DNA from 3 places in the Peribacillus sp. NPDC097198 genome. Region 2 is predicted to be linked to each of the others. Evidence: riboswitches for the same ligand, from Rfam matches in the RefSeq annotation. Region 2 holds a riboswitch; each other region holds the start of a gene.

Region 1 (3,282 bases), on a different contig from region 2:
TACTATTTTAGTATTTTATTATTTTTTTAATATAATCTATATTATTTGTTAAATACAGTAATGTCAATTATTTTTTGAATTTTATCAAGATTATGAATCAAACGATCTACTTGCCCAGATTATAGTGGCCATTTGCTAAGTTACACGGAACGTCCCGGATCTTACATGGCCTGTCTGCGTAAGAATATGGACTTTGATCACTCCCATCATTAGAAAAAATATTATACTTGTAAAAAGTATGGAGAGATAATACATTTATTGTAAGTAAATTAGAAAATAAAGGATGATGAGTTTTTCCAAAAAAATGATTGGGGTGGAAAGTCATGCTGGAAATGAAAACGATAAACGATGTGGTTTGCGTAAAAGGGACACCGGAAGGAAACAAATCAGGCATGAGCGTGAATGTGTTCTTAACCGATGGCATGTTAGTTGATACGGGGGCAAAAATCTTGTTGAAGGAACTTACTCCATTCTTTGAAACCGCTGATTACGATATGGTTGCGCTGACGCATTATCATGAGGACCATACGGGTGGGGCCGCATGGATACAGGAACATAGGAACGTTCCCATCTATATTCATCCGATGTCCCTCGATATTTGTGCAAAGGATGCAGAATATCCCGATTACCGTAGAGTTTTTTGGGGAGATAGGGATGCCTTCAAGGCAGAACCATTAGGAGGGGTCGTCCATTCACGCACTCAAACATGGGAGCCAATCTTTACGCCAGGGCATTCGAGGGACCATATGGTTTACCTGAACCATAGTAATGGCATGCTGTTTTCGGGTGACCTGTTTGTAACGCCGAAAACGAAGCTCGTTTTAAGGGAAGAATCTATCCCGGTCATCATGGAATCCATCAAGAAACTGCTTCAGTATGATTTTAAAGAGGTCTTTTGCTGCCATGCCGGATATGTCCCGAACGGAAAGGAAATGTTTGAAAGAAAGCTCAGTTACTTGGAAAATCTGCGCGGTGAAATTCTGCGTTTGCATGATCAAGGATTGGAAGTCCATGAAATTCAGCAAAACGTGTTGCCTAATCGGTATCCGCTTATCGAGATATCCGGTCATGAATGGGATTCGGAGCATATCATTACATCGATACTGAAAGAGAGTAGGGTGTATTCAGAGGACAGAGGATAGATAGGGCCCAAGAACAAGGCAGGAGCCTCATTGTAATCCTAGTGAAAATTTGATACAGTTAAACTGAAAAATAGTATTTCGTCTAGAAATGGGTGCAGATAAGAAAGTGTAGCTTATCTGCTTAAAAGGGAAGTCGGTTAGAATCCGACGCTGTCCCGCAACTGTAAATGAGAGCGATTCGAAGGAATGCCACTGTCTTTTTTGCAAGAAAAGATGGGAAGGTTCGAAAAGCGATGATCATGAGCCAGGAGACCTGCCCGTTTTTAGCACAACGCCAGAAACCTACGAGGATAGGGGGTGTTAAGTGCGAAAAATTAGCAAGAACATGCTTTCTTATTTTTGTAGAAAAATGGGGAATCATGGTCATTTTTGTTATGTTTCGTTTGCACTCTAACAACTTCTGAATGGGAAGTTGTTTTTTGTTTTTTACAAGTCCATATTGGACAATATTCAAAAAGAATCCTGTTAATTAGACAGGACAGCTATCATAGGGGGCCATATCATTGTTTGGTACAGTTGAGCATTTTACGGACTATTTAAAAGCGCAAATCATGCGTAACTTTTGTGTGGAAGAAATGATATCTTTAGATGATTGCCGAGCAAGCTTGATTGAGGAAATCCAGGTTCATGGCAAAAACGTAGAAGATAGGAAAGAATACGAAGCAAATCTTGAAAGAGCCTTTAGCCAAGTGAATATAGAAATATTCGGCTATCAAGAAATCAAATAAAGAGCCGCCCATAAGGGAAGCCCTTGTTTTCAATCTTTATTGATGTTCGGTTCCGTTTCATCATGAAAGTCATGGGCTTCCTCAATGTTCAAGGTGTCCGCGGCTTCATAGACGTTTCCGCCAGCAAGTCCTTCATTGATGATACGATCGATATCGAGGTATACAGAATCCTTACCGTCATACTCGGTATCCTTCAGAAATGTAATCTTTTCTTTATCCAAATGAAATCCCTCCTTGGCTTTTTAATAGTGTTAGCCAAAGAGGGATTCTTTATTCTGTTTATTCGTACACGTGATACACCATTAAATCATGGATCATGCCCTTAAGTTTTTCTTCCTCTGATTCTTCAGGCGGATTGGTTAACCACTCGATGGACCCATCTTTATGATAGAGGGCTTGGACGGCCAATTTATTGAAGTAAAAGGAAATCTTCCAGCCAGGTAAATTCTTGTGCAACGGCTTCCATTGAAAATGCGTAATCATATGTATAACCTCCATATCGCTGTTTCTCATTTCATTATAATGGAAAAAGCAGGATGGAGGTTATTTTCTTATGTGATTCGGAAAAGTTAATTCAATGAACAGGTTTTTTAAATGTAGTAGGCGGCTCGCTTCAATTTCCTCTTCATCAAATTGCATGGGTTTTGAATTGACTTCATAAATGAATAGAGCACCGGATGTATCTTCCCCGATATCAATGGAGAATTCCCCAAGAAAGCCAAACTTCCTGGAGAGGATGATTCCACATCTTTGCGCAATGTTCGCCAACTTCCTGTTTAACGGCCTCGTTTGTAGCTGCTGATAGGGAAAAAGCTTTCCCCCCCTTGGCGTATGGGTTGTGATTTCCTGGGTTTGCGACATCCTCACGCCCTTGCCGGTCACTTTATAAAACCCATTTTCATAATGAACAAGAATACGGTAATCGTATCGGTGTCCATTCAGTTTCTTTGGAATGACCGCTCGTTGGGCCAGATACCCCCTCTTTTTGAGCGACGCCTTATTGGCTTCCCAAAACGCGGAGAAATCAGGGTACAATTCCTGATGTTTCAGGCTATTGAATTGGAGGGTGCCATCAGGTTTTTCTAGCAGGGTGTAGATGCCCTTACCTTGGCTTCCTTTGCATGGTTTCAAATAAATATGTTTGTGGAAATGTAAGAAGTCCGCTAGTTGGGTAGGGTCGGATAGGTCTATGGTCGATGGAAGATGGCGGGCTAGAGATCCATCTTCCGTCAATGCTTCGTACATCAAGTACTTATCCAAAAAATGAGGGTTGAATAAAGTGATGCGATGTTCTTTAAAAAAGGAAAGGAGTTCTTGAAAACTTTCCGATGCTTCGAATCCCCTTTTGGGAATGCGATTATAAACGATATCGGGCAGTGGTAATTTTACCTCATTCCATGTGTTCGTTTGTG
Region 2 (3,282 bases):
GGGGCAATGAAAATTGGAGTACCGTTCGGGATGAACAAAATAAGAAGACATCGTCTTTACTTGATGAAAAAAACAGTTTTTCTAGGCTTTCCTCTGATGAAAGCAATCGCATGTATGAGGCTACGAGTTATTTAAAGGATAAGAAACAAATAAATTATGAGACTTGGGAGGAAGCTCGCAGTTTAGTCAAACAACGCCGTGAAATAATAAAAGAGTATTATGACGAAAAATATGAAGAATTGAACACGACAGTGAAAAATGAAGGGGAGGGTTTAAAAGAATCAATTAAAAAGAAAGAAGAAGAAATGAAAGAGAAATATAAAGATTAATAATCAAAGGGGCTGTCTAATAGCCCTCTTTCAAGAGGATTCATGCACAAAATAAAAGGCAGAAATGTTGTTAAATCAACGTTTCCGCCTTTTATTATATATACGATTTCGGCGTAATTACCCCTTTTGAGTGTGTCTTTATTTGAATAATTGCGGATATATGGTCTTTGCAGTTAGTTCTACGGCTTCTCCGATACGCGGTCCGGGACGTGACATGACGTCTTCGCTAAGCTGATATACTTGGTCTTCCTTCACGGCGCTGACATCTTTCCAACCTTTACGGGATTTGATTTCATCCACAGCATTGTCCACATAGCCTACGGTTGTGATGATGGCATCCGGGTTGCGCTTGACGACTTCTTCATCTGCTATTTTCGCCCAGCCCTTTTGGTCGGCAAAGATATTTTCGATACCGGCAGACGCCAAGATCTCTTGCTGGAAGGTTTCAGCTCCCGCTGTATAGATTTCCGGAGAAGGGCTGATTTCGAAATATGTTTTTTCTTTAGAATCAACACTCGCCACTTTTTCTTCAACATCTTTGATTTGTTTTTTTATGTTTTTGACTAGGTCATCCCCTTGGTCCGTTACGCCCATGACTTTGGCAATTTGATCAATATCGCTATATACATCATCAAAGGTCACGGCTGATTTAATAATGAAAATGGGAATTCCCGCATCTTCAAGCGGCTTTAATGCTGCTTCATCGCCAATTGTGTAGGCAATGATGGCATCCGGTTTCAAAGAGATGATTTTTTCGGAATTGATCGTCATCGAATCAGAGACACGCTCGACATCTTTAGCTTCCTCAGGATAGTTATCGAAATCTGTCGCTCCAATCACCTTATTCCCTACACCAAGGGCATATAAAATCTCCGTATTACTGGGTTGAAGTGAAACGACCGTTTCCGGAACCTTATCAAATGTGATTTCTTTTCCACTATCATCGGTGACGGTATAGGATTTGACTTCTTCAGTTGTTGCAGGATCTTTTTTCTCTATCGATTTCTGATCATCATTCGAGGCACATCCTGTAAGGAAAAGGGCGACCATCAGAAGGGCAATCCAACTGGATCTTACTGTTCTTATCATGTTTTATTCCTCCGTTTTCTTTTTCATTGTTTTGGTTGGATAGGATTTGCTGATAAAGGGAATCTCTTCGACACCCAGTTGTTTATTGACATAGACAGCCATCACGAATAGAACATTGGCAAGCAAATGAGCATAATCAAAAAGAATCGCGGGCACATCTTTTTCCGTACTGACTTTTTGCAAGGCACGGACGGATTTCTTGGCTTCACTACGGCAAGTATGCAAAATACAGGCTGCCGTCGATCCTTGGGGTAGCACAAATGTTTCGATGCGTTCTTTCACTTCAGCGACATAATAGTCATAGATTTCACTTAGGCGGTTTAGACCGTCTTCGGTTATGGCCAATTTCCCCCGGGCAGAACCATTTAAATGATAAGCCATCGGCAACAGTTCCATTAAATCCCTGTAGACTTCAGGAATCTCTTTCGTGAACGACGCTGCCAGTCCCATTTGAGTCGTCAATGAATCGGTGCGAATTTCATAATCAACGGTTGAAACTGATTCGCGCATGAATGGGTAGCATAAAAAGCGGGCATCCTTCTTTGCCATGATTTTTCCTCCTTTTTAATAATGTGAATGACCTTCGTATTGCTTTTCGGCGCAAAAGAAAAAGCCGACCAAAGGTATTGGTCGGCAAACAATCATCTATGTATCTCGAACGGAAAAAAAGATGGAAGATTGCCGTACAATCCTCCTAACTTCCGAAGAGCAAAATACGATAAAAAAAAGGCAGGTCTCCTGGCTCGTGCATCATTTTACTCTAAGAACCTTCCCATTTGGATTGAATGAATGGTATCGTGCGTGCGGATTCATTCACAAACAGTGGCATATTTCTTATTTCATTAGCACTTACAGTTGCGGAAACAGCTTCGGTTTTACACCGAATTCCCTATTAAGCTGACAAGTCAGCACCTATTTTCTGCAAGGTTTATATTCACTTAGTACCAGTCTATCATAATTAATTACTTAAATAGTGAAAAGATTTCAAGAAATCTCTTTTATAGGGGTATTATTCTAGTAAACTCACTTTGTAAGGATAAATTGGAGGTTAATGTAAAATGGATGTCGAATAAATAAGGGTTAAGCATGAGTGATTTACATAATCATGGGAGGTAGAGAATGGTTTATAAACAAGTGAATCAGAAACTGGATATGATTTTGGAAAACATTGAAAAGGTCATTATTGGAAAAAGAGATATAGCAGAACTAAGTCTTGTGGCGCTCCTTTCTGGTGGACATGTCTTATTGGAAGATGTCCCGGGCGTGGGGAAGACCGTCTTGGTCAGGGCGCTAGCGAAGTCCATCGGGGCGGATTTCAAACGGATTCAATTCACGCCTGACTTGCTACCGTCCGATGTAACGGGGGTATCGATTTTCAATCCGAAGGAACAAGAGTTCATCTTTAGACCGGGGCCAATCATGGGCCATATCATTTTGGCCGATGAAATCAATCGGACATCACCGAAAACGCAATCCGCCCTACTTGAAGGAATGGAAGAGGCAAGCGTGACGGTGGATGGTGTGACAAGGAAACTGGAACAACCGTTTTTCGTCATGGCCACTCAAAATCCAATTGATTACGAAGGCACATACCCACTTCCAGAAGCACAGCTAGATCGTTTTTTATTGAAAATGAAGATGGGGTATCCGGAAGTGGCAGAAGAGATAGAAGTGTTGCATCGGGCCCAATATACGGCTCCGATTGAAGAATTGGAATCCGTGATTTCGTTAGAGGAACTGATAGATTTGCAGATAGAGGCAAAGGCCGTGATCGTGGATGATACGATAAAGACGTATATCGTCGAGTTAGCTAATCAATCACGTAAGCATGAAAGTGTATATCTTGGGGTGAGCCCACGTGGAT
Region 3 (3,282 bases), on a different contig from region 2:
CTGCTTTACTTCTTCTTTTAATTCCAACCATTTTGGATCTCTATAGTCACGAAGGTCGAAATACTCCCCCGTTTGCCAATCGGACCCTTCGAAGTATGGGTAGGTTCCTTTTTCCTTGGCCAATTCATTGGATGCTTTAATGGTTAAATAAGCGATTTTCTCATATAAGGTATCGGCGTACTTAACGGCTTCATCGGACTCCCAGTAGATATTTTGCGTCGCCAGTAAATGATGCCACCCGAAAGTTCCTAAGCCGATGGAGCGGTAGCGCTTATTCGAAATGGAAGCTTGCTTGACCGGTAAGGTATTCACGTCAATGACGTTATCGAGCATGCGGATCTGAATCGGGATCAGTCTCTCCAATACATCGCTCTTCACCGCGCGAGGCAGGTTGATGGAAGAAAGGTTACAGACAACGAAATCCCCGCTTTTGCGAACTACGACGACATCGCCATCTTCCGTTTCATATTCGTCGGTGATCGTTGAAGGGCTTAAGTTCTGGGCGATTTCCGTACAAAGGTTAGAACAATAGATCATCCCTTTATGCTTGTTCGGGTTCTTTCTGTTCACTTCGTCCCGGTAGAACATATAGGGTACGCCTTCTTCTAATTGTGAAATCATGATGCCTTTCATAATGTCCATCGCTTTGATTTTCTCGAAACTATAGCCTGGAAGTATGCCATTCTCCGCCGCCTCTACAGCAAGGGCGTAATGGTCCCTGAAACTGCCTTCCCCTTTTTTCTCGTCATAAAAATCTTCGAGGGAGAACCCAAGGGTTTGCTTCACGGTATGCGGGTCGAAGAGATACCAATCTTTCCGGTCGCGCACGGCTTCCATGAATAAATCGGGGATGCAGACGCCCGTGAAGATGTCATGCGCCTTTAAGCGGTCGTCGCCGTTTTGCGTCTTCAAGTCAAGGAAGCTCATGATGTCCTTATGCCACGCATCCAGATAGATGGCGATTGCGCCTTTACGTTGCCCCAATTGATCGACGCTGACGGCCGTTTGGTTAAAGAGGCGAATCCAGGGAGTCGTGCCTGAACTGTTACCGGAAAAACCGCGGATATCAGAACCAAGCGAACGGATTTTCCCGACATATAGACCAACGCCGCCCCCGAACTTGGAAACTTTTGCGGCATCATAGTTTGATTGATAAATTCCGTCGATGGAATCCTCGATTGCATCGATGAAGCATGAGCTCAATTGCCCGTGTGTCTTGCCGGCATTTGAGAGGGTAGGGGTCGCTACCGTCATATATAGGTTCGACATTGCCCAGTAGGCTTCTTTGACAAGCTGCAGTCGGTGTTCCGTTTTTTCCAGTCTCATGATTTCCATGGCAATGATCATGAAGCGCTCCTGGGGAAGTTCATAGACCTTGTCTTTTTTTGGACGGGCTAAGTAGCGATCATTCAAAAGATAGATTCCGATATATGAAAATAGTTTATCTTTTTCCGGATCGATGACCGAACCCAATTCTTCGATTTCCGTTTTTGTGTAGGAGTCGAGAAGCTCTGCTTTATAAACAGGGTAACGTTGGCCTTCATGCTGCTGAGAGAGTTCTTGAATCAATTCATAGAAAGGTCCATAGTTCCGGCCTTCATAGCCCCGGTTCTTTTGGGCATCACGATACATGGTATTCAATAGTTCCCTTGCGGCGACGAATGTCCAGTCTGGGGCATCGATATCGACACTTTCAAGTGCAAGCTGGATCAACTTTTTCGATGTTTGTTCTTCTGAAGCATCACCTTTTCGATCGAGCCATTTAGTAAAACGCTTTTTGAACTTTTCCATATCAAGACGGCCTTCGAAATCCTTGGATAACATGTCCAGCTGGGTTGAATTTGTTTCTGTGTCATTTTTTATGGTAGGGTTATATGTTTGAGTCATAAATGTTCCTCCTCTTAAATGTACGCGAATAAAAAAAACCGCCCAATAAATTGAGCGGATCAAACGATAGGATAAAAGAGCCATGAAAAAATAGCCGTTACACTATCGTTTCATCATCTCAATCCCCGAAGAATAAGAAACTTGAAAAAACCAGGCAGGTCTCCTGACTCATGATCATCCTACTTTGAGTCCTTCCCGTATAGAGAGCTATACAGTGGTTTTCTCATTTCGTCACATTTACAGTTGCGGGGACAGTTCCGGGTTCACACCGGATTCCCTTTTCAGCCATCTCTGGCACCTTGGTTAATAATTCTATATATAGTTATTTATGTTGTTGGAAAAGTCAATATCTAGTATGTATGCTTATATTATCGTAAGCCATCCATGCTGATAATTCAACATATATATTTGTGAAAAACTGATTCATATCTATTGACAAGGTCGGATAAAGGAAGAGGATGATGAAAGAATATAGGGAGGAATACAAAATTCCATCGCGGAATGTCAGGGTTTTTGTGTTAAAATAAATTGCATAGCAAAACTAGGGATTCTGGTTATGAAAAGAAAAATCCCTGCCAAATCATTTAGGAAAAAGGAGAAAAAATCGTGGAAAAAATATTAGTTTTTGGACATAAGAATCCGGATACCGACACTATCTGTTCAGCAATCGCTTATGCTGACCTAAAAAAGCAGCTGGGCATCCAAGCTGAACCTGTTCGTCTTGGTGAAGTGAATGGTGAAACACAATATGCGTTGGACCAATTTAAATTCGAAGCACCCCGCCTTGTTGAAAAAGTGGCTGGGGAAGCGGATGGCGTGATTTTAGTCGATCACAACGAACGTCAGCAGAGTGCCGAAGACATTGACCAGGTACGCGTATTGGAAGTCATCGACCATCATCGTATCGCTAATTTCGAAACAAGTGATCCTTTATATTACCGCGCAGAACCAGTTGGCTGCACGGCTACTATTTTAAATAAGATTTATAAAGAAAACGGAATTGAAGTGCCTAAAGCCATTGCAGGACTTATGCTTTCAGCCATCATTTCCGACTCTTTATTATTCAAATCGCCTACTTGCACGGAGCAAGACGTCGCAGCTGCTATGGAGTTAGCGGAAATTGCTGGCGTGAATGCTGAAACATATGGCTTGGAGATGCTAAAAGCGGGTGCTGACCTGAGTGACAAAACCATCGATCAGCTCATCACACTTGATGCAAAAGAATTTTCAATGGGAACGGCAAAAGTTGAGATTGCTCAAGTGAATGCTGTTGACCCGAATGAAGTGCTTGCAAAGCAATCAGAAATTGAAGCAGCGATTCATGCAGTTATTGCCGCGAAAGAATTGGATTTATTCTTATTCGTCGTAACGGATATCTTAACGAATGATTCCGTT

Evidence for each region. A riboswitch is a leader RNA that binds a small molecule or an ion and turns the genes downstream of it on or off. The one in region 2 is predicted to bind cobalamin.
Region 1: it holds a riboswitch for cobalamin, as region 2 does, so the genes downstream of both, ACIQXQ_RS04165 (hypothetical protein) here and ACIQXQ_RS18850 (hypothetical protein) in region 2, are expected to answer to the same signal.
Region 3: it holds a riboswitch for cobalamin, as region 2 does, so the genes downstream of both, ACIQXQ_RS03850 (ribonucleoside-diphosphate reductase subunit alpha) here and ACIQXQ_RS18850 (hypothetical protein) in region 2, are expected to answer to the same signal.

Annotation. Positions count from the first base shown of each region.
Region 1 covers NZ_JBIWDO010000002.1:232,663-235,944, forward strand. Annotated here, with positions in the region: gene ACIQXQ_RS04160 (MBL fold metallo-hydrolase) at 324-1,142, shown strand; cobalamin riboswitch at 1,216-1,417, shown strand; gene ACIQXQ_RS04165 (hypothetical protein) at 1,646-1,870, shown strand; gene ACIQXQ_RS04170 (hypothetical protein) at 1,900-2,091, opposite strand; gene ACIQXQ_RS04175 (YheE family protein) at 2,150-2,353, opposite strand; gene ACIQXQ_RS04180 (YheC/YheD family endospore coat-associated protein) at 2,414-3,282, opposite strand, start outside.
Region 2 covers NZ_JBIWDO010000015.1:48,340-51,621, forward strand. Annotated here, with positions in the region: gene ACIQXQ_RS18840 (VWA domain-containing protein) at 1-329, shown strand, start outside; gene ACIQXQ_RS18845 (ABC transporter substrate-binding protein) at 468-1,418, opposite strand; gene ACIQXQ_RS18850 (hypothetical protein) at 1,422-1,967, opposite strand; cobalamin riboswitch at 2,130-2,349, opposite strand; gene ACIQXQ_RS18855 (AAA family ATPase) at 2,538-3,282, shown strand, end outside.
Region 3 covers NZ_JBIWDO010000002.1:169,823-173,104, forward strand. Annotated here, with positions in the region: gene ACIQXQ_RS03850 (ribonucleoside-diphosphate reductase subunit alpha) at 1-1,887, opposite strand, end outside; cobalamin riboswitch at 2,024-2,205, opposite strand; gene ACIQXQ_RS03855 (manganese-dependent inorganic pyrophosphatase) at 2,494-3,282, shown strand, end outside.